4 regions of the Cupriavidus sp. SW-Y-13 genome follow, and region 1 is predicted to be linked to each of the others. Evidence: predicted binding sites of a transcription regulator. Region 1 holds the regulator's gene; each other region holds the start of a gene.

What was found. The regulator FNR, encoded in region 1, switches genes on or off when oxygen is low (the NO sensors DNR and NnrR bind a similar motif). The targets are predictions, from matches to a motif close to TTGATNNNNATCAA.
Region 2: the regulator FNR is predicted to act here: its motif matches at 2,575-2,588, upstream of GA566_RS04250 (fatty acid desaturase).
Region 3: the regulator FNR is predicted to act here: its motif matches at 2,981-2,994, upstream of GA566_RS27450 (universal stress protein).
Region 4: the regulator FNR is predicted to act here: its motif matches at 1,868-1,881, upstream of hemN (oxygen-independent coproporphyrinogen III oxidase).

Annotation. Positions count from the first base shown of each region.
Region 1 is NZ_WHLX01000001.1:2,028,662-2,034,099, forward strand. Features, by position in the region: gene rluB (23S rRNA pseudouridine(2605) synthase RluB) at 1-804, opposite strand, end outside; gene scpB (SMC-Scp complex subunit ScpB) at 833-1,741, opposite strand; gene GA566_RS09045 (sulfite exporter TauE/SafE family protein) at 2,290-3,060, opposite strand; gene fnr (fumarate/nitrate reduction transcriptional regulator Fnr) at 3,145-3,870, shown strand; gene GA566_RS09055 (hypothetical protein) at 3,937-4,182, opposite strand; gene GA566_RS09060 (FixH family protein) at 4,179-4,406, opposite strand; gene ccoG (cytochrome c oxidase accessory protein CcoG) at 4,418-5,438, opposite strand, start outside.
Region 2 is NZ_WHLX01000001.1:927,047-932,484, forward strand. Features, by position in the region: gene GA566_RS04240 (urate hydroxylase PuuD) at 1-261, shown strand, start outside; gene GA566_RS04245 (TMEM165/GDT1 family protein) at 395-973, opposite strand; yybP-ykoY riboswitch at 1,041-1,214, opposite strand; gene GA566_RS04250 (fatty acid desaturase) at 1,299-2,471, opposite strand; gene guaD (guanine deaminase) at 2,654-3,985, opposite strand; gene GA566_RS04260 (adenosine deaminase) at 4,078-5,142, opposite strand; gene xdhC (xanthine dehydrogenase accessory protein XdhC) at 5,188-5,438, opposite strand, start outside.
Region 3 is NZ_WHLX01000002.1:2,664,718-2,670,155, reverse strand. Features, by position in the region: gene GA566_RS27465 (Hsp20/alpha crystallin family protein) at 1-248, opposite strand, end outside; gene GA566_RS27460 (PAS domain-containing sensor histidine kinase) at 656-1,780, shown strand; gene GA566_RS27455 (response regulator transcription factor) at 1,785-2,429, shown strand; gene GA566_RS27450 (universal stress protein) at 2,426-2,920, opposite strand; gene GA566_RS27445 (universal stress protein) at 3,108-3,911, shown strand; gene GA566_RS27440 (universal stress protein) at 3,990-4,829, opposite strand; gene GA566_RS27435 (universal stress protein) at 4,863-5,438, opposite strand, start outside.
Region 4 is NZ_WHLX01000001.1:3,409,417-3,414,854, forward strand. Features, by position in the region: gene GA566_RS15345 (cytochrome c5 family protein) at 1-240, shown strand, start outside; gene hemN (oxygen-independent coproporphyrinogen III oxidase) at 319-1,803, opposite strand; gene GA566_RS15355 (ABC transporter substrate-binding protein) at 2,030-3,211, shown strand; gene GA566_RS15360 (ATP-binding protein) at 3,230-4,588, opposite strand; gene GA566_RS15365 (response regulator) at 4,594-5,325, opposite strand.

The DNA of each region.
Region 1 (5,438 bases):
CTGGCCAATATGTGCTGGAAGCCCGTTGACGGAAACACGACCCTGCAGGATCAGTTCTTCCATTTCGCGGCGGGACCCCAGCCCACCGTCAGCCAACACCTTGTGCAGCTTCGGCGCATCGTCATCCGATGTCAGCTCACGAACGGGCTTCGCCTTTGTGCGCGGAACGACCATGTCTTCCTGGTCGAACTGCTCGGAGATCACAAAGCGGAACAGATCCTCGCCACCTGCAGCCTTGAGCGCCTTGCCGGCGGGCTTCGCCGACTTGTCACCTTGACGGGATTCACCCTGGCGCTGATCGCCGCGACCACCCGGTTTGCCAGCGCCACCCTGGCCCTTGCGCTGCTGCGGGCCTGGCTTGTTGCGCCTGCCGGCCTGCTCGGCTGCTGGCTTGTTCTCACCGTCGACCATCGCAGCCTTACGTTGCGGCTGCTGCCGCCGACGGCGCTGCGGCTGGCCTTCGCCCGATTCGGACTGGCGCGGATTAGCCGGCCGCATTTCCGCCCGTGGAGCCGCGACCTGTTCACCGGCATCGGCGGCAGGCGCAGGCTTGCGTCGGCCGCGTGTCCGCGGTGCTGCGGGCTGCGCACCCTCTTCGGCCTGCACCGGCGGCGCATCGGCATCACCCCGACCGGCATCCCGATCCTGGGCACCCTGGCGGCGGGACGCCACCAGGTTTCGCAGACCGCGGCGGAGGCCCTTGCGGCGCGGCGCGCCGTCCGCGCCATTGCCCGTATCGGGCGCTGCGCCGGTGTCGCCCGGCACGTCCGGCTGGCGGACGTCTTGATCAGCGGAATCAGACAAAGTATTCACTATCGATGTTGCATGTTATTCAGTTGGACACGCGCTCGTCGTCCTCGGCCGGATAAGGCGCGTCGCCCTCCAGACCCGATTCCTCGGCAACTTCCGAAACGGAAGCCTGAGTGTCCACGTGGAAACCGTTGGCATGCGCCAGCGGCACGTCGTCGTCCTGCCCGAGTGACGGGGGATCGGACTCGACGCTGCTTTCTTGTTCTTGCGATGCGCCTTCAATGACCTCGGTGGAATCGGCAGTTTCCAAATTGGCCGGCGTCTCCGCATCGGCCTTCTCGGTGTCCGCCGGCGTCACGGCGTTGGGGACCACTTCCGTGGCCGCAAAAGCCTCTTCGTCGCCAGCAGGCGGATTGGCCGTGGCGATATCTTCGAAGTCGATGGCTTGTTGATCCAGCAACGTTGCCTGGGCCTGCGCCTGAGCATCCTCAAGCGGCGGGAGTTCGTCCAGCGAACGCAAGCCAAGGTCATCGAGAAACGCCTTGGTCGTCGCATAGAGTGCCGGGCGTCCAGGAACGTCACGATGGCCGATCACTTCGATCCAGTCGCGGTCCTCAAGCTTTTTGACGACTTCCGTACTGACCGTCACTCCGCGGATTTCTTCGATGTCGCCACGCGTCACCGGCTGGCGATACGCGATGATCGCCAGCGTTTCCATCACCGCGCGGGAATACTTGGGCGGCTTTTCCGGATTGAGCCGGTCGAGATACTCGCGCATTTCGGGCCGGCTCTGAAAACGCCAGCCGCTCGCCAGCGCCACGAGTTCCACGCCACGCCGTTGCCAATCGTTCCGCAACTCTTCGAGGAGCACCCGGATCGTGTCGGCACCGACATCGTCGGCAAACAACCGTCGCAGATCACCGACGCGCAACGGTTCCTGCGCACAGATCAGCGCGGTCTCGAGGACGATCTTCGCCTCTTGGGTATTCATGTGATTGTGTGCAGCCTGTCTTTGCACCTGCCCCCGGACGAATCCCGGGGCACTGGAGATTGCAGATACAGCGAGGCCAAAGCCATCGCCATCTCGTCGCGCAGACGGTCCACGCTGGTTTCAGCGCCGCCGTGCACCTCGTTCTTTGCATCGAATTGCCGGGACTGTCCGGCAGGAGATCGTCCAGGGCCGGCAGCCATCACCGGTCGACGGACCTCTTGCGTCGCGCCTCCCCTTCGGGGCGGACATTCGCCTGGGCCAACGCATGACCAAGACGGCAAGAAACAATCGGATATCGGCTCAGGAAACTTCGCCCTGACCCGGCGTCACCTTCCACACCGCCGTCGGCCTTTTAACCAGATCTTTTGAACCGGATGGACTGTGGGGATGGTTCCGGCATGCAACTGCATGGCCAGAAACCCTGGGCGGGCATCCCTGATGAGAGAAACCGCCCCGGCGACGCCTCGTGCATGACGCGGCGCGATACCGTGGTTCTCGCGATTGTATGGCATTACCGCCGGATACCGCAACCCGGGGCTGTGGCCGATTCAGAACACCACGCAGAATCCGGCGTGCGCAAGCGTCTCCGGAAGCCATACGGCCCGGGCCACCCCCAGCAACCCGAAACCCGCCACGAGCAAAGCTGAAACGGTGCGAACCCACCGCTTGCGCGACCACTGCCGCAGGTAACCGGATAACCCCGAGATCACCAGCAGATTCGGCAAAGTACCTAGTCCGAAGGCTCCCATGACGAGTGCGCCCGACGAAGCATTGCCCGCCAGCAGCGCCAAGCCGAGCGCACTATAGATCATTCCGCAGGGCACCATACCCCATACAAGACCCATGCCGAATCGGTGCATCGCTGACGGCACTGCGGCAGGACCGCCATGCAACCCCTGAGTCGATCGAACGTGCCGCAAGAGCTTGGCGACGTGCGAAGCGATCCGCGCGACAAAACGTTCCACGGCACCCATGCGCATCTGCCAGCCGAAAAGCAACCACAATCCGGCCATGATCAGCAACAGGCTCCCCACGCCGAACAGCCATCGCTGCAATGGCAGATAGTCGTGCGCCCACGCCGCCGCACCCACTGCACCGGCCAATGCGCCGAGCAACATGTACGTCGTCACCCGGCCCGCATGCATGACGCAAATCGACATCCACCAGTGCCGTCTAGAACGGTGCAAGAACGAGACCGTCTGTTGCACTTGCTGCGGATTTTGTTCGACTGCAATAGCAATTCCTCCACACATCGCCGCGCAATGCACACCGCCAAACAGGGCAATCAGAAAAACGCTTAAAAGCACGCCAAATGGCAACTGTTCCTCGCTTCCGCGTCACTCGACGCTGTAAAATGCATGCATCGCGCCCTCGCTGCAAGCGCATTCAAACGAGCACTTCAATTGCTGACTTCCATCCCCGTTACCGAGATGTCGCCACGCTGCTCCACGTGTGCCATGGGCCAACTCTGCCTGCCCGTGGGCATGTCGCAGCAGGACCTCGTAAAAATGGACACTCTCGTGCAGGAGCGCGTGCGTGTCCACAAGGGCGAAACGCTGTATCGAATGGGTGAACCGCTCTCCGCGGTCTACGCCATTCGTTTCGGCACGCTGAAAACCCACGTCACCATGGAGGATGGGCGTACTCAAATTACCGGCTTCCATCTTCCGGGAGAAGTCATCGGCCTCGATGGACTCGGCGAGATGCAACATGCATCGGATGCGACCGCCCTCGAGGACGCTGAAGTCTGCGTCGTGCGGTTCGACGATCTGCAATCGCTGTCGAATCATCTGCCTTCGCTGCAAGGTCAGTTCCTGCGACTTATGAGCAAGGAGATCTCGCAGGACCAGGTCATGCTGATCACGCTTGGCTCGATGCGTGCCGAAGAGAGACTCGCCGCCTTCCTCGTCAATATGTCCGAGCGCCTCTCCGCACGCGGTTATTCCTCCACGGAGTTCGTGCTGCGCATGAGCCGCGAGGAAATCGGCAGCTATCTCGGCCTCAAGCTCGAAACCGTCAGCCGCCTGTTCTCCCGGTTCGCGGAAGCTGGCCTGATCCAAATTCGTCAACGGCATGTGAAGATCATCGACATGGCTGGCATCAAGCAGGTCTATAGTCGCTCCTGCTAGGCGCCATCCTGCTGCAAGACCAGAGCCGCACAGCATCACGCTGTTGCGGCTTTTTTTGCGAAATTGCTATTCGAGTTCATCGGTATCGCTGAGCCTGCCCGGCATCGTGTAAAGCGTGAGACCGCTGGACAGTGCGCAGAACAGCCACGCCAGCAGAAAGCCCACGGTGTAGATCGCCTGCCTCGAAGCCTCCACCGGTTGGCCGAAGAAACTGATGTCTCCCGGGTCGACAACGGAAAACACTACCGCCGTAGCCGCGCCACCCATCAGAAACGCTGGCCACAGTACCCACATCAGCCAGCGCAACCTCATGGATGACTCCCTTGTTCCGTGGCGCTTCCGACATCGGCTTTCTCGACGACCAGTCCATGGCGGGTGGCATCGCGCACAGGGACGTCCGCATGTGTGCTGGCCAGCCAGATCGTGATACCACAACCCACCATCGCCAGCATCGGGCCGGCCATCAAGATCCACGGCCACGGCTCCTTGTACCAGGGTCGAACGGCATGGGGAGGCTGTTGGGGGCGCTGAGCCATTGCATCTCCTCTTACAAGTTGCGGGGAACGATAAAGCTTGTGCTCTGACGGATCTGCGACCGGCGTTGCGACTCGGTTTCCGCCGTGACCGTCACGTCGATCTTGTGGGTACCTTGCCTGGCGTCTTCGATCGGCACACGGATGCGAATTGGCAACAGCCGGTTCGACGTGGGATCTAGAGTGCTGGCCGTCTGGTCATACTCGACGGTGAGCCCTTTCATATCGTAGCCATCTACCTTCACATCGATTGTCACTGGTGACTCGGTGGCATTGATCAACTGCAACCGGTACACGTTCTCGACCCAGCGTCCATCCACCTCGCGACCAAGCGCTCCACGGTCTCGAATGATGTCGACCTTCAGCGGCGTGCGCATCGCCAGCGACGCGGCAAAGCCACCCATCAGTGCCAGCCAGATCACCATGTAGATCATGGTGCGAGGCCGCACCAGCCGCTTGCGGGCCTCGGCAATGGACAACGCCGATCGCATGGCATTCTCGGAGGTGTACCGGATCAGCCCGCGCGGGTACTCCAGCTTGTCCATGACCTGATTGCAGGCGTCGATACAAGCTCCGCATCCAATGCATTCGTACTGGAGGCCGTCCCGGATATCGATCCCCGTCGGGCACACCTGCACGCAGATGCTGCAGTCCACGCAGTCGCCCAGGCCGGCGGCACGGTGATCCAGCTTCCGCGAGCGGCCGCCGCGCGGCTCACCACGCCCCACGTCATAGGTCACCACAAAGGTGTCGCGGTCCACCATCACGCTCTGGAAACGCGCATACGGACACATGTACTTGCAGACCTGCTCACGCATGAAGCCGGCGGCGCCCCAGGTAGCGAACGCATAGAACAGCATCCAGAATGCCTGCCACGGCCCCAGTGACCACTGCAGTATCTCGCTGCCAAGCTCCCGGATCGGCGCGAAATAGCCGATGAATGTGAAGCCGGTCCAGAGGGCGATCAGGATCCAGAGCGTATGCTTCGTCGTCTTGATCCTGAACTTGCGCAAACTCCATGGATCGCCATCGAGC
Region 2 (5,438 bases), 1.1 Mb from region 1:
GCGGTGAGCTTCGTCAAGGTGCAGGAGATCATGAACTCGCGCTGCGTGCAGTGTCATGCCGAGCAGCCGAAGATGATGCCGACGGCTGCCAAGGGCATCAAGCTCGATACCGTGGATGACATCAAGTCGCATGCCCAGCTGATCTATCAGCAGGCTGTGCAGCAGAAGGCGATGCCGCTGGGCAACGTCACGCAGATCACGGACGACGAGCGCGCATTGCTGGGCCAGTGGTTCGAAGGCGGCGCCAAGACAACCAACTGAACTACCAACTGAATTTGACCGAGCATCGGTGATCGACGGTTCGGAGGCTGCGCAGTTGGCAGTCGGCTGTACCGAACCGGCGAGGGTTTGAACGGGGCTTCGTGCCCCGTTTTTTTATTATTGCGTAGGTGCCTCAGCCGCCGACATTGAACAGCGCCAGCAGGCCCAGTACCAGGAAGATTGCAGCGGCGATCTTGTGCACCAGGGCGATGGGCATCTTGTTGGCGAACTTGTCGCCAAGCAGCACGGCAGGGGCATTGGCGAGCATCATCCCGAGCGTCGTGCCTGCTACCACGGCCAGGACTTCACCATGGAAACGCGCAGCCAGCGCCACGGTGGCGATCTGCGTCTTGTCGCCCATTTCGGCAAAGAAGAATGCCACGATGGTTGTACCCAGGATGCCGAGCGTGGTCTTGGCAGGCTTGGTGTCTTCGGCGTCGTCCAGCTTGTCCGGGATCAGCATCCATGCCGCCATGGCGATAAAGCCCAGGCCCAGGATCCACCGCAGGAGATTCGCGCCCAGCACATCGGTCAGCCATCCACCCAGTGCCCCGGCAAAACCGTGGTTGACCAGTGTGGCGATCAGGATGCCGAGAATGATGGGGATGGGTTTGCGATACCGTGCTGCGAGGACGAGCGAAAGCAATTGCGTCTTGTCGCCCATTTCCGCGAGCGCGACGATCCCTGTGGAGACGAGGAATGAGGATGCCATTTCTTATAGGTCGAATAACCGGGCCGAAGGCGCATCTGCGAGATGCCAATGACGCATGCCTTTCCCGGCCCGGCCAGAAAGGTATGGTCATCGGTCTCGCCAGGCGCCGGACGCAAGGTCCAGAGCTGCGCACGCCATAACTGCGGTGGCAGTCAAGTCTGTTGACGTACGCCCCTGTCTTCCGGATGCCGCATTGCGCGGCGCGGTGAGATCAGGGCGGCTACTCCCCAATGGAAGGCCGCATTGTAGCCAGAGCGGTGGATGATGTCCACCAATCCGGCGTAAATGCTAGTTTTTGAGAACGGTTCTCAGTAGATGGTGCGTATCAGACGGGGACCGGCGAGTTCTCGCTGGTCTGGCGACCGCGGAAATCGGTCCAGCAAAGTGCCTTGAAATCGTAGAGTTTGCAGCGGCGCGCCGTGCGGAAGTACCAGCGCCACGAGAAGTTCTCGATGATGATGCGGCCCGGCAGTGCGTGTTCGAGCAGTGCCTGGGCCTTCTTGAGCCGGTACAGCGGCACGCTCATGTCCACGTGGTGCGCGGTGTGCTCCATGATGTGATGCAGCGCGGCGCCGATACCCATGCCGAAGCGCAGGTGGACCGTGGTCGAGACGAACGGCTGCGCCTTGGACCACATCGGCTTGGTGTCGTACCACGCCACGCTCGTATGCGTGTGGTGGACGTACAGGACGAAGCCGACCGTGGTGTTCCAGATCAGGAACGGCAGCACGAAACCCGTGCCGATCATCAACAGGACCGACTGCTCCGTGGCCATCGCCAGCACTGCCAACGCACCGATCCACAGCGCGCCGAAGGCGGCGACCAGTGCGCAATCCCACATGAAGATTGCACGACGGGTTGCCATCTGGCGCTTGCTCGGGAAAAACAGCTTGAACCACCAGATTTCGATGAGGTAGTACAGGCCGGCGCCGAATCCATTCCGGTAGATCCGCTCCATCACGCGGCGGCGGCGCGGCAGCGCGCGGAATTCTTCCAGCGAGTAGGGCGCCCACACGAAGTCGAAGCCCTTGAGATTGGTATAGCCGTGATGGACCACGTTGTGGCCCACTTCCCACAGGCTGTACGGCGTGAGCGACGGCAGGAAGGTCAGCCGGCCGAGCCATTTGTTCAGGCCGCGGTTGTCGGTCAGGCTCTGGTGGCAGGCGTCATGGCCGATGATGAACAGGCGGGCGATGATCAGGCCGGCCAGCACACCCAGACCGACCTTGGCCCACCATGCCGGCACCAGTACCACGCCGGCCAGCACTGCCGCGAACAGCAGATAGTCGAACGCGAACAGCATCAGCGCGCGCGGCGTGCTGCGGTCCCCGAGCGGGATCAGCCAGCTGCGGATGGTCTTGCGATTGGGAAAGGGGGCTTCGAACGCGATGGGTTCGGGCAGGGGAAGGTTGCCGCGTGTATGCGGCTGGCCGGGATTGCTGGCCCCAGCGTCGGCCGAGGCGTCGGCAGCAGATAGGGTGTCGGATCGGGCAGTCATCGATGTGTCAGGCTTGTCGGAGTCGAGGCTGCGCCCATCCTATACGGCAAAAGCGGAGGGGCGCATGAATCCGACAGGCTAGAAGGGTTTGATGACTGTTGTGTTGATCCCAATCAAGACACTTGGGCTATTAGGGATATTTCTGGTCAGGAATCGGAAGGTTGTTTGCGCTCGGACACCTTTCAGGACGCCATTGTGCGGGTGGCTTCGCCCATCACATAGACGTTGTCGATCACGCGGTCGTCGCCCAGCATGGCGAACGCGAACAGTTGCTCTTCCAGCGTTTCGCAGCGGCTGCTGCGGCGTCCGATCAGCGGCGTGGCCTCCGGGTCCAGCACGATGAAGTCGGCTTCGCAACCTGTCTCGAAACTGCCCACGCGGTCCTGCCAGCCGAGCGCATCGGCCGCCGCGCGCGTGGCCAGGTAGAACATCCGCAGCGCGGTCAGGTGATAGCCGCCCATGCGCGCCACCTTGTGTGCGGCATTCATCGTGCGGAACATCGAGAACGACGTGCCGCCGCCCACGTCGGTGGCCAGTGTCACGTTGAGGCGATTGGCATCGGATTGGTGGAAGTCGTAGAAGCCGCTGCCCAGGAACAGGTTCGACGTCGGGCAATGTGCCACGGCTGCGCCGCTGTCGGCCAGGCGAACGCGGTCCTCGGGGTCGAGGTAGATCGCGTGGCCGTAGAACGCGCCGGGGCGCAGCAGGCTGTAGCGGTCATAGACGTCGAGGTAGCTGCGCGCATCGGGGAACAGCTCCGCCACCCATTTCACTTCGTCGCGGTTTTCGGCAACGTGAGTCTGGATGAAAACATCCGAATGGGCGCGCGCGAGTTCGCCGCAGGCGGCCAGTTGGGCCTCGGTGGAGGTCGGGGCGAAGCGCGGCGTGATGGCATAGGCCAGACGGTCCTTGCCATGCCACTTCGAGATCAGGTCCGCCGAATCGCGCGCACCGGTCTCGGCGGTGTCGCGCAGGAATTCGGGGCAGTTGCGGTCCATCATCACCTTGCCGGTGATCATGCGCAGGTTGCGCGCCTGGCTGGCGGCGAACAGCGCATCGGCGGACGCAGCGTGCACGGTGCTCCACACCATCGCCGTCGTGGTGCCGTTGCGCAGCAGTTCGTCGGTGAAGAAGTCGGCCACGCCGCGCGCGTAGGTGGCGTCGCTGAAGCGGCGCTCCTCGGGGAAGGTGTACGTGTCGAGCCAGTGCAGCAGGCCCGGCGACGGCGACGCGATGATATCGGTCTGCGGATAGTGGACGTGCGTGTCGATAAAGCCCGGCACGATCAGCTTGCCGCGATGATCGATGACTTCGGCGCCAACCGGGATGTCGTGCGACAGGTCTGCGTAGGCACCGGCCGCAGCGATGTGGCCGTTCGTGACGATCAGCAGGCCGTCTTCCCAATACTCGTAGGCATCCTCATGAAACTGCGGATCGCGCAGGAAATGGAGGATGCGGCCGCGCACGGCGCGGGTGCCGGAGGTGTTCGGGAAGGAGGGGGCAGTCGTCGTCATCGTCTTGTCTCAGGGGCGGCCGGAGCCAGCGCCCGCGCGGATCTTGCGATCTTGCAGCGGGCGCGGCGCCGGCATTCTTCGTATGTGCCCGGTCAGGTCGTGGGGTTCACGTTGGCCGTTGCAGGCGGGTGGGTGGGCGTGGCCGACCAGAAGTGGTCGACTTCGGCCAGGAAATCGGCTTTCCGCGCGTCCGGCAGGAAGGCCGCTTCGAAACTGTTGCGGGCCAGCTTGTAGGCGTCTGCTGCATCCAGCGGCAGCGCATCGAACGTGGCTTCCCAGTTGGCGTTCATGTAGCCGCCGAAATACGCAGGATCGTCCGAGTGCAGCGTCACGGCCACGCCAGCATCCAGCAGCTTTTTCAGCGAATGATCGGCCAGGTCCGGGTACACCTTCAGCTTCTGGTTCGACAGCGGGCACACGGTCAGCGCGATGCGTTCGCGTGCGAGGCGCTGCACCAGTGCGTCGTCGTCGATGGCACGCACGCCGTGGTCGATGCGCTCCACCTTGAGGATGTCCAGGGCATCCGTCACGTACTGTGCCGGGCCTTCCTCGCCAGCGTGTGCCACGAGTCGCAGGCCCAGTTCCTTCGCACGGGCAAACACGCGCGCGAACTTCTCGGGCGGGTTGCCACGCTCGGACGAATCGAGTCCCACGCCGACGAAGCGGTCGCGGTAGGGCAGCGCGGCTTCGAGCGTGGCGAACGCGTCTTCCTCGGAAAGATGGCGAAGGAAGCAGAGAATCAGGCTGCTCGAAAAATCGTACTCGGTGCTGGCCTGCGCCAGCGCGTCGGAAATACCGTCGATCACGGTGCCCATCGGCACGCCACGTTCGGTGTGGGTTTGCGGATCGAAAAAGATCTCGGCATGGCGCACGTTGTCGGCGGCGGCGCGCTTCACGTAGTCCATCGTCATGTCGAAGAAATCTTCCTCGGTCAGCAGCACGCTGGCACCGGCGTAGTAGATATCCAGGAACGACTGCAAGTCCGTAAAGGCGTAGGCGGCGCGCAACGCTTCCACATCGGCATAGGCCAGCTTGACGTTGTTGCGCTGGGCCAGCCGGAAGATGCGCTCGGGTTCGAGCGTGCCTTCGATATGCACGTGCAATTCGGCTTTGGGAGTACGGCGGATCTTGTCCGCCAGCGCGGCATCAATGGTCATGGGGCCTCATTTTTCTATGACGACGGCCGGATCGCGGCCGTCTTGTTACGGATGCATCGCCTCCAGCCGGTGAGCGGACAGCGCAGCAATGCGCTGGTCGCGAACCTGAAGCAGCTGGGCGACGATGGCTACCGCAATCATAGCCGGTGCCTTGTCTGTGATGCCTGACACACCCATCGGGCATGTCATTTCGGGGAAGCGCGCGGGGTCGATACCGTGCTCCACCATGCGGTGCTCGAACTTGGCACGCTTGGTTTTCGAGCCGATCAGTCCGAAGTACGCAAAGTCGTTGCGAC
Region 3 (5,438 bases), on a different contig from region 1:
CGCTGCTCGGTCATGCGGTCGAGCTTGGCGGCAATCATGACCGTGCCGCGATCGACGTTGACATCGATGTCCTGGGGTTTCACGCCGGGCAACTCGGCGGTCACCGTGTAGCTGCTGTCTGACTCGGTCACATCGACCTTGAACACCATGCCGGTATCGGCCGTCCCGCGGAACGCGCGCAGCATACCCTGCATCATGTCGCTGATCGGCTCAATGGAAAGTGGGTCGTAATGTCTGAGGCTGGTCATCGTGGACTCCTTCATCCGATCGCCGGTAAATCCGGCTGTTTTCAGGATGGCAGCCCACGACGACCGGCCCTTGCGTTGCGTCAACGGTTGCGGGGCCGGTTTTCCAGATCAGCGCTTGATGAAACAACACACAGCCGCGTCGTGTCGGCGAGAAACGTTCGGTGCCGATTGCAGCCAGGCCACGGCGCGGACGCCGAGTGCACCATGACGCATACGCACATCAGTCCTGTGCAGTGGATGTGAGCGATGTATATGGGCGGATGAGCGCCGCATCACATGCTCCGGTCGCGCAGGTGTTGCGCATCTTCTATATTCCGATCAGTAGACTGTGATCAGCAGCCCGCTGCCGTCTTAGGAAAAGAAAAATCCCGCCTTCTACATTAAGCGTCCCTTAAGAGTGGCACGACATGACCCAAGACACGCCCCTTCGCAACGATGCGACGCACCTGCCCGCCCAGATCTCGGGCAATGAGGCGTGTTTGGCAGCGATCGTGCGGACCTCCATGGAGGCCATCATCTCAATCGATGAGCAGCACCAGATCGTACTGTTCAATCCCATGGCCGAAGCACTGTTCGGCATCCCTGCCCTCGAGGCTATTGGAAAACCCCTCAATTTTCTGCTGCCTGAGCGCTTTCGCTCCACGCATACCCAGCACGTACGCCGATTCGCGGTGACGGGAGTCTCAGATCGGCAAATGGGGCTGCAGCGCACGCTCTATGCGCTGCGCCGCGACGGCACCGAATTCCCCATCGAGGCGTCCATCTCCCAAACGAGCGACGGCGAGGATCGCAAACTCTTCACCGTCATGCTTCGCGACATCACCGAACGCGTCCGCGCGGAAGCCGCGCTGCGGCACTCCCGCGAGGAGTTGCAAGCGCTCTCGGCCAGCATCCTGGTCAGCCGCGAAGAGGAAAAGCGCCGCGTTGCCCGCGAACTTCATGACGACATCGGGCAACGCCTGAGCGCGCTGAAGATGGACCTTGCGATGCTGGAGAGCGAACTGCGCGAAGTCGACACGGCGTCGCCTTACCTCAGTCGCGCGGCGGCCATGCATAGCGGTATCGACGCCGCCATCGCGGCAGTTCGGCAGATCTCTTCCGACCTTCGTCCGGCCCTGCTCGACGAACTGGGCCTGGCGGCGGCTCTGGACTGGCTATCGAAGGATTTCGCGCGGCGCTACGGCCTGACCATCGACCTGGCTACACCCGATCATCTTGACGTGAGCGAACATGAGGCGACAGCCGTTTTCCGCATCGTGCAGGAGGCTCTGAACAACGTCGTGCTCCACGCGCAGGCCAACCGCGTGTGGATCGCGCTGGACCAGCACCCCAAAGAGCTCGTGCTGCGGGTGCGGGACAACGGCAATGGCTGGGACGGCGCGCCGCGCGACAGCACGCGCCGCTCCTTCGGACTGCTCGGCATCCGCGAACGAACCCGCCTGCTGGGTGGCTCGCTGGTACTGACGCACGCGCCGGGACAGGGATTCGAGCTCTGTCTGCGCTTTCCCGTGCACGTCACGGAAGCGGAGTAAGACGATGATACGGGTAGTCATTGCCGACGATCATGCCGTGGTACGCAACGGCTTGCGCCATATTCTCGAGCGCGAGGACGACGTCGAAGTCGTGGGCGAGGCCGCCAAAGGTTCCGAAGTGCCGCAGGTGTTACGCGAGACCACGCCCGACGTGATTCTGCTGGACCTGTCGATGCCCGGACGTAGCGGACTTGAGTTGGTGCGGCATGTCCGCACCGAGTATCCGGCCAGCCGGGTGCTGGTGTTGACCATGCATGCCGAGGAGCAGTATGTGGTACGCGCATTCCGGGCTGGCGCGGCCGGATACCTGACCAAGGACAGCGCCGCCAATGACCTGATCGCGGCGTTGCGCAAGGTGGCCACGGGCGGCACCTATGTCAGCCCCGAGATGGCGGAAAAGCTGGCGCTCGGCGTGCAGGAGCAAACCGATGCACCGCATGCCAGCCTGTCCGACCGCGAGCTGGAGGTGTACCGGCGCATCGTCAATGGCGAATCGCTGACGGAAATCGCCGAGGCCCTGTGCGTGAGCGCGAAAACCATCAGCACCTACAAGATGCGACTGCTGGATAAACTCCAGCTTCGCAGCGACGCCGCGCTGGTGCGCTACGCCATCGAGGCGAACCTGTTTCCCGGAGAATCACCGCCCTAGTACCTGTCATTCGACTTACCTGCGAGGTGTGGCGGCTGTGTGCTGGCCGGCGCGCGAATCAGCAGCACGGGCTTGTTGGTCTGCGCCAGCACGCCTTCGGACACGCTACCCATGATGGCCCGCCGCAAGCCGCGATGCCCATGCGTACCCATAACGATCAGGTCGGCTGGCCAGGAGTTTGCACGCTCGACAATGGTCTCCGAGATGTTGCCGCGGCCAAGGGGACGCTCCACGAGTTCCTTGATACAGGTAACGTCGGCGTGAGAGCATCGCTCGGCGGCCAGGTCCAAGGCCCGTTCGCCACCCCGCACAAGCTGGCTCAGCACCTTGGCGGTATCAGTCGTACCCGCGGCATCGAACAATTCGCTATCGTCAACCACGTACAGCAGTTTGATCGCAGCCTGGCATACGCGCGCCATGCCGATGGCCTGCGACATTGCCAAGTCCGCCGAATCGCCACCATCCACCGCCACCAGGATTCTTTCGTACATGATCGGGACTCCGCTTGGGTCATCGTGCTTTCGAGATTAGGACGCCTAAACCCATCGCACTTGATCTGCCGCAACGGCTTTGATCGATCGACTCAGTCCGCTCTCGTTTGACTTTTCGCAACGGTTCTCCCACGTCATGACATAGATTTGACGCGTGCCCAATGTCGAGGCACTGGCGAGGGTGCGGATGGAGATCTCAGCTATCGTGGTCCACGTGGATGCGTCAACGCACGCCACGGCCCGGCTCTCCCACGCCGTCGCCCTGGCCTGTGCATTGCCTGCAACGCTTGTGGGCCTGTTGCCACAGCGCGGCCTGACGCCCGACGCGGCGTTTTTTGCCGATTGCGAATCTAGCCGCGTGGCCTTCGAAACCGCGACGGCAGGCGCCCCCATTGCCGTGGACTGGCGCGTGGGAGAAGGCACGTCACTGGAAGCCATGCAATGCGAAGGCCGCCTGGCTGACTTGATCATCGTCAGCCAGCCGTGCGCTGGCGAGGCCCATCGCCTGGTTGACACACCCCCTTTTGCCGAAGGCACGATCCTGGAGGCCGGACCACCGGTTCTTGTTATTCCACGGACGCACGACGCCGCCCCCACGCAGGCGTGGCCCTATCCGCGCGTGATGGTGGCGTGGAGTGGCACGCGCGAATCGGCGCGTGCGATGCGCGACGCGCTGCCGCTCCTGCGCCGCGCGCAGCATGTCGCGCTTGTTTGCTGCATCCCCGTCTCCCGACACCGCCACACCAATCTGGCGCCGGCCAGCTACGCGCTGACGTGGCTGGCGCGGCGGGGCGTTCGCGCCTGTCTGATCGGACTTAGGGGCGATGCACATGCGTCACCAGGCAACGCCTTGCTGGCCACCGCGCGGACGGCCCGCACCGACTTGCTGGTTTGCGGCGCGCCGGCAAGCGACAAAGCAGTCGGCAAGCTGGGAGGCATCGCCAGCACCCTGCTCGAGCAATCCACAATCCCGGCTCTGTTCGCACGCTAGCGATGCGCGTGCCGACGCTGCCCGCGTCCTTTGGAACCCCGAGGAGCCAGCAGATTCGCAAACGTAGCGTGGCTCGTCTCAGTGTGCCAGCAGCACGGGGATTGTCATCGAAGTAAGGATGGTCTTGGTCACGCCGCCAAGCACGAGTTCGCGGAAGCGTCCGTGCCCGTACGCGCCCATGACCAGCAGGTCGGCTTGCACATCGGCGGCGCGCGACAATATCAGGTCGCCTATGGCAGCATCGCTCGTACCGGGTTCGCACTCGGTGCTGACGTCGGCGCCCACATCGCGCAGCACACGGCACGCGACTTCAAGTGGCGCCGCATCGGCGCGTGTGACGTGCTGGGTCGGATTGGCATGGAGCAGGTGCACCGTGCCACCTGCCAGCAGCGGCAATGCATCGTGCAGGGCACGGGCGCATTCCTTGCCGCCATCCCACGCCACCAGCGCGCGGCGGCCCACGGTCAGCGCCGGCCCAGCGTAGGGCACCACCAGGACGGGCCGACCGGACTCCAGAATGATCGATTCGAGAAACTGTGGCGCCACCACGGTCTCGGGTTCACTGGCATCGATTTGCCCAACCACCAGGAGTCCGGCCTCCTTGACTTCCCTGAGCGTCTGACGCACCGGGTCGCCATGCAGGCTGCGCCATTCCGCAGATGCCGACTCGCGCCATACCGTCGACTCGAATCGTTGCTGCAGCGTTTCGTGCTGGCGCTCACGCCGGGCCCGATCCTCCTGCAGAACGGTGGCGGCGTGCCCCACGTGATAGAACCACTGTGGATCGGCGGCAAACGTGGCACAAACGCCTATCAGGCGGCAACGCTGGGCGATGGCGATTTGCACGGCCAACTTCGCGCGGAGCATCGCGCGCGAGCTGGCGTCTATATGCACGAAGATGCTGGGATAGGCGAGCATGGCTTGATCTTCTGGCCTCTGCGGCGCGGCCGCCTAGTGGGAAATGAGCAGTGGCACTGGCGTGTTGTTCAGCAACGTGCGGGTCGTGCCGCCGATCATCAGCTCACCAAGCCTTGAATGTCCGTAGCCGCCAGCCACCAGCAGGTCGGCCGATTCCCGCAGCACCTTCTGCAGCAGGCAACCGGCGACCGATGACGATTCTTCCACCGCCAGCGTCGCACGGACACCGTGCGTGCCCAGCCAGCGCAGCAGTTCTCCGTCGCCGTGCTGCCAGAGCCCCTTGCTACCCATCACCACCACGAGGATCACGCGATTGGCGCGTTTTAGCAGCGGTAGCGCATCGCTGAGCGCGCGAGCTGCCTCGCGCCTGCCGTTCCACGCCACCACGGCGGTATTGATCGTCGACAGCCGCGCCTGGGCCGGTACCACTAGCAAAGGCCTCCCCGCGTTCACCAGCGCATACTCGGCGGCCGACGCCATCAAAACGGGCAGGTCGCTGGGCGCGCCCGGCAGGCCGGGCAGGATGATGTCGCTGGCCATGCCATGCGCGGCAAGCGTCCAGCCGGCATCCTGCTCCACCAGAAGGTGCATGTAATCAGTCGGCGTACC
Region 4 (5,438 bases), 1.4 Mb from region 1:
GCCGAAGTCGGCAAGAAGGTCTACGAGCAAGTCTGCGCGGCCTGCCATGCCGCCGGCGTCGCGGGTGCTCCCAAGTTCGGCGACAAGGCCGCCTGGGCGCCGCGACTCAAGGAAGGCATGGATGTCGTGCACAACTACGCGCTCAAAGGCAAGGGCATCATGCCGCCGAAGGGTGGTTATGCCGGCCCCGACGCAGACGTGATCGCCGCATCGGACTACATGGCGAACGCCGCCAAGTAACCCGGCGCAACGGCCAGGCAAAAAGCCCGCGAAGCAGTTCGCGGGCTTTTTTGTTTTCTGGTTTTTGCTGACGAGGACTCAGACCACGCGCGAATAGCGCTGGATCGGAACGGCCTTGGCATCGTTCGCAGCCAGCGCGGGTTGGGGTCGCCAGGCGTCCTGCCGCAGATACTGGTCGAACACCATGGCCACGCGGCGCACCAGCAGGCGGCCCAGTGTGGTGATGTCGATACGGTTCGGTGTGCGGCGCACCAGGTTGTCCACGGCCAGCCGGTCGAGTTCGGCCAACTCGTCCGCGAACTTCGTGGCGAAGTCGATATCGTGCTCGGCCTCGATTGCGGCAATGTCGAGCGTGCCGTTGCACATCAGCGCGCCGATGATCTTGCGGCGCAGATGGTCCTCGGCCGACGTCTCGAAGCCGCGCACGATCGGCAGGCGGCCCGCGTCCAGCGCGGCGTAGTAGTCGTCGGTGGTCCGGGCATTCTGCACGTAGTGCCCCGCCACCGCACCGATGGCCGACACACCGAGCCCAAGCTGGTCATAGCCCGCGTGCGTGGCGTAGCCCTGGAAATTGCGCTGCAGCCGCCCTTCCCGCTGGGCGACGGCGAGGTCATCTCCGGGCAACGCGAAATGGTCCATGCCGATATAGACATAGCCGGCAGCGGTCAGCCGTTCGATGGTCGACACGAGGATATCGAGCTTTTCGCCGGCTGGCGGCAGTGCATTTTGGTCAATGCGGCGTTGCGGTTTGAAGACATGTGGCAGATGCGCGTAGCTGTAAACGGACAGCCGGTCGGGGCGCAGCTCGAGGGTACGGTCGACCGTGGCGTTGAAGCGCGCGGTGGTCTGGTGTGGCAGCCCATAGATCAGGTCCATGCTGACAGACTGGAATCCCAACCGCCGCGCCGCCAGCACCACATCGCGCGTTTCCTCGAAAGACTGCACCCGATGGATGGCCTGCTGCACTTCGGGATCGAAATCTTGCACCCCAAGACTGATGCGGTTGAACCCCAGTTCCGCGAGCAGCGCCATGCGGTCGTCTGTCACACGGCGCGGATCGATTTCGATCGAGTGCTCGCCTTCGGGCAGCAGTTCGAAGTGTCGATGCAAGGCAGCCATCACGGCGCGCATTTCGGCAGGATCGAGGAAGGTCGGCGTACCGCCGCCCCAGTGCGATTGCATGACGCCGCGCCGTTCGCCGAGACGCGCGGCCACCATCGCCATCTCGCGCGCCAGGTAGTCCACGTAGCGCGCGCTGCGGCTGTGATCCTTCGTAATGATCTTGTTGCAACCGCAGTAGTAGCAGATGTTCTCGCAGAACGGGATGTGCAGATATAGCGACAACGGCGCCGGGGCATCGGCGCGGCAGGCGTCGAGCGCGCGCAGATAGCCGGCGTCACCCACTTCAGCATGGAAGCGGTCGGCAGTGGGATATGAGGTATAGCGGGGACCGTTACCGTCGATGCGACCGGCCAGGCTGCGGAAGTCGGCGAGCGCGCGACGATCGAAGGCAGTGCTGTTGGAATGACTGGTGGAGTTTGAGGCAGAGGTGGGGGCGGACATTTTCGAGTTCTCGGTAAAGGCACGGCTAACCGACCGATGCTATGCCCGCCAATCCCTATCAACTTTGACGCCAATCAAAACAACGGACCGGCTGCGCCGGCCACCCCCGAATAGGTGGGGACTTCTGTCGGGAAAAAGTCACGCAAGCGTCATCAACGGCCGATAGTCTCGGCCCCGGCCTCGATGTCTCGTGGCCCATCCCCCACTCTCATTTGCTCCCGCTGCCATGCGCCCAGCCTTGCCGCAGTCGATGTCGTCGCGCCCGCCCGAACCCGAACCAGCGATCACGGCCCGGCGTCGCACCTTACTCGCACTTGGCGCGTTGTCCACCGCAGCCCTGCTGCCCAATGCAATGGCGCAACCCGCCACACCCGTGGCAAGGCGCCAACTGGTGGTCGGGCATCTGGTCGATCGCATCGGACCGCAGGCCGATCTCGCGCGTGACTACCTGGCCGGGGCCAAGGTCCTGTTCGATGCGTTCAATGCCGCGGCGACGCCGGGCGCGCCACGCATCGTGCATGTCATCCGGGATGCCGATCCGAATCCGCGCCATGCCATCGCGCAAGCCGTGGCATTGGCCGATAACGAACGTGCGGACGTGCTGTTCGGCACAGGAGACGCCCTGTTGCCATCGCTGGCGAATGCCTCGGAACTGACGCGGCGCGGCGTGCAACTCGTTGCGCCGTTGTCCGGACTGGCCATGACCGCCGAGAACATCTGGTTCACACGTGCCGACTATCAGGCCGAGGTCGATGCCGCCGTGCGCCAGTTGCACAGTTACGGATTGCGCAACATCGCACTGGCCGTGTCGCCGGACTTCGCGGCCGGTGCCTTGGGCACCGGTACGCCGTGGCTGGCACGCCTGGAGAAGGACATCGCCACGCGCGCGGTGCCGCTGGGTAGCAACATCGAGGACAGCGCGCGCCGCATCGCCGCCGCACGTCCCGGCGCGGTGATCGTGGCGGGCGATACCCTCGCGTACGGCAGCCTTGGCCGCGCGCTCGCCGCGCAGAACTGGTTTGGCTTTCTGGTGGGATTGTCTGCGGTCAGCCCGTCATCCGCGCGCGAGATTCTGGGCGCTAGCTACGCCGGCGGCATGGTGGTAACGCAGATCGCGCCGGGGCCGCAGGAATCCACGCTGCGTGTGGTCAAGGAGCACGTCGCGCGCATGAAGCAGTATCTCGACGAGCCGCCCTCGCCTGCCACGCTCGCGGGATACATCGGCGCCGCGTGGCTGACGCGCGCCGCCACGGGTATGAAAGCACCGGGCCCGGCCGAGTTGCGACGCGCCTTGCAGGCACGTATCGACGTGGGCGACTTCACGCTCGATTTCACGCGCGGGCTGCGTGGCTCGCAATACGTGCAACTCGCGGCCATCGGCAAGAGCGGCCTGCCGCAGCGGGCCTGATTATTTCCCGCTGCGGCGTTATACGCGCGGCAGCGTGATGCTGACACGCAGGCCGCCTTCGGTCCGGTTCGACAACTTCAACTCGCCGCCGTGGCGGGTCACGATGTCGTGCGCGATCGACAGCCCCATGCCCACGCCGCCCGTGGCGCGGCTGCGTGACGATTCCACGCGATAGAACGGTTCGAGCACGCGCGACAACTCGGCGGGTGGAATGCCGGGACCGTTATCGCATACGTCGATCGTGACCCGTTCCGGACTATCGGCCAGCACGATATGCGCGGCGCCGCCATAGCGATGCGCATTCTCCACGAGGTTCACCACCGCGCGGCGCAGTTCTGCGGGATAGGCGAGCATCGGCGCGGCCTCGCCCGAGAGTCGCACGTCCTGCCCGATCTCCTGCGCATCGTCGACCACCGCCTGCACCAGCGCCTGCACATCCACGCGCTGACGTGGGCCCGTTGCACCATCGCGCTCGCGCAGGTAGTACAACGTGGCATCGATCAGCCCGTTCATCTCGGTCAGATCCTGACGCAAGCGATATCGCACGTCATTGCTTTCGATGCGTTCGATGCGCAGGCTCATGCGCGTCAGCGGCGTGCGCAAATCGTGCGACACCGCAGCCAGAAAGCGCGATTGCTGGGCCAGTTGCGTGCGGATGCGTTGCTGCATCAGGTTCAGCGCGCGCGTGGCATCGCGTGCTTCGGCGGGTCCGCGTTCTTCATCGAGCGGTGGCGCGTGGACATCCTGCGCCAGCCGATTCGCACCACTCGCCAGTTGCTGCACCGGTCGTGCCAGCAGCCGCGCCCCGACCCACGAAGCGATCAAAATCGCGGCGAGCTGGAACAGCAGGCCAAGATGCGGTGGCCAGATACCGCGGATGTGGAAACCCTGCGGCGGACCGGGCATGCGCTCGCCCGGCTTGGGTGTGCGGAATGCGTCCAGATGCAATGGCGGCCCATCGAAATCGAACGGCTCGTTGCCGCGTGGACCGCCGAAGCGGCCCCCGAAACCACCTTGCGGACCGGGCCCGAAATGGGGATCGAACGGCGGACCGAAACCCGGACCGTAATCGAGGAAGCCCGGACCACCCGGCGGCGCGAAGATGCCTTCGAGCGGATGCTTCGGCACGCCATCCGTCGTCAGCGTGCCATTGGCTTCCGCCTCGGCCACTGCGCGACGCATGCGCTCCATGTAGCGTTCGGAGCCGGGACGCGGGAACAGGCTCTCGATCACGGTGACGCCCAGCACATGCACGCCGAGCATGATCGCGGTCATCACGAAGAAGACCCGCAGGAACATCGAATCGAAACGACGACGACGCGCACGCGGCGGCGTGGCATCGCCGGCATTTGGCGGCGAGGTCGGGTCCACGGCCATGCTGTTCAATGCTCCACGTTGACGGTGAAGACATACCCCTCGCCGCGCACGGTGCGGATCAGCGCCGAGTCGCGCGGATCGTCGCGCAGCTTCTGGCGCAGGCGCGATACCAGCAGGTCGATGCTGCGATCGAACACGTCGAGGTCGCGGCCGCGCGCGTTGTTGATCAGCATCTCGCGGTCGAGCACACGGTTCGGATTCTCGATGAACGTCAGCAGCAGCCGGAACTCCGCATTCGACAGCGGCACAACCGTTTCCTCTGCATCCACCAACTGGCGCAGCGTAGTGTTCAGGCGCCACACGCCGAAGCGCATTTCGTGTCCCGTGGACGCCGGTGCGGGCCGCCGCGATTCGCTGCGGCTGCGCCGGAGCACGGTGTGAATACGCGCCACCAGTTCGCGCATTTCGAACGGCTTGGTCACATAATCGTCGGCCCCGACTTCGAGCCCGACCACGCGATCCGCGAGTTCGGCGCGCGCCGTCAGCATAATCACCGGCACATTGCTCGTATCGCGAATCTCGCGGCACAACGTCAGGCCGTTCTCGCCCGGCAGCGACAGGTCCAGGATGACGAGGTCGAACTGCTGGTTCGCCAGCGCGGTGCGCATGGCGGCGCCACCCTCCGCGCCCTGGGCTTCCATGCCGAACGTGGCCAGGTACTCGGCAAGCATGGTGCGGATCTGGGGATCGTCGTCAACGATCAGCAGGCGGGTGGTCAGGGCGGGAGAAAAATCCATGGCGAACGTGCAGGTGGGAGGGGGCTTGCGGACCCGCGAAGACGCCGGCCCGGATGAGAGTTGCCAATGTACCAGCCAGGCTATTACATCCGATGCCGGTTTTGTATCAGGAT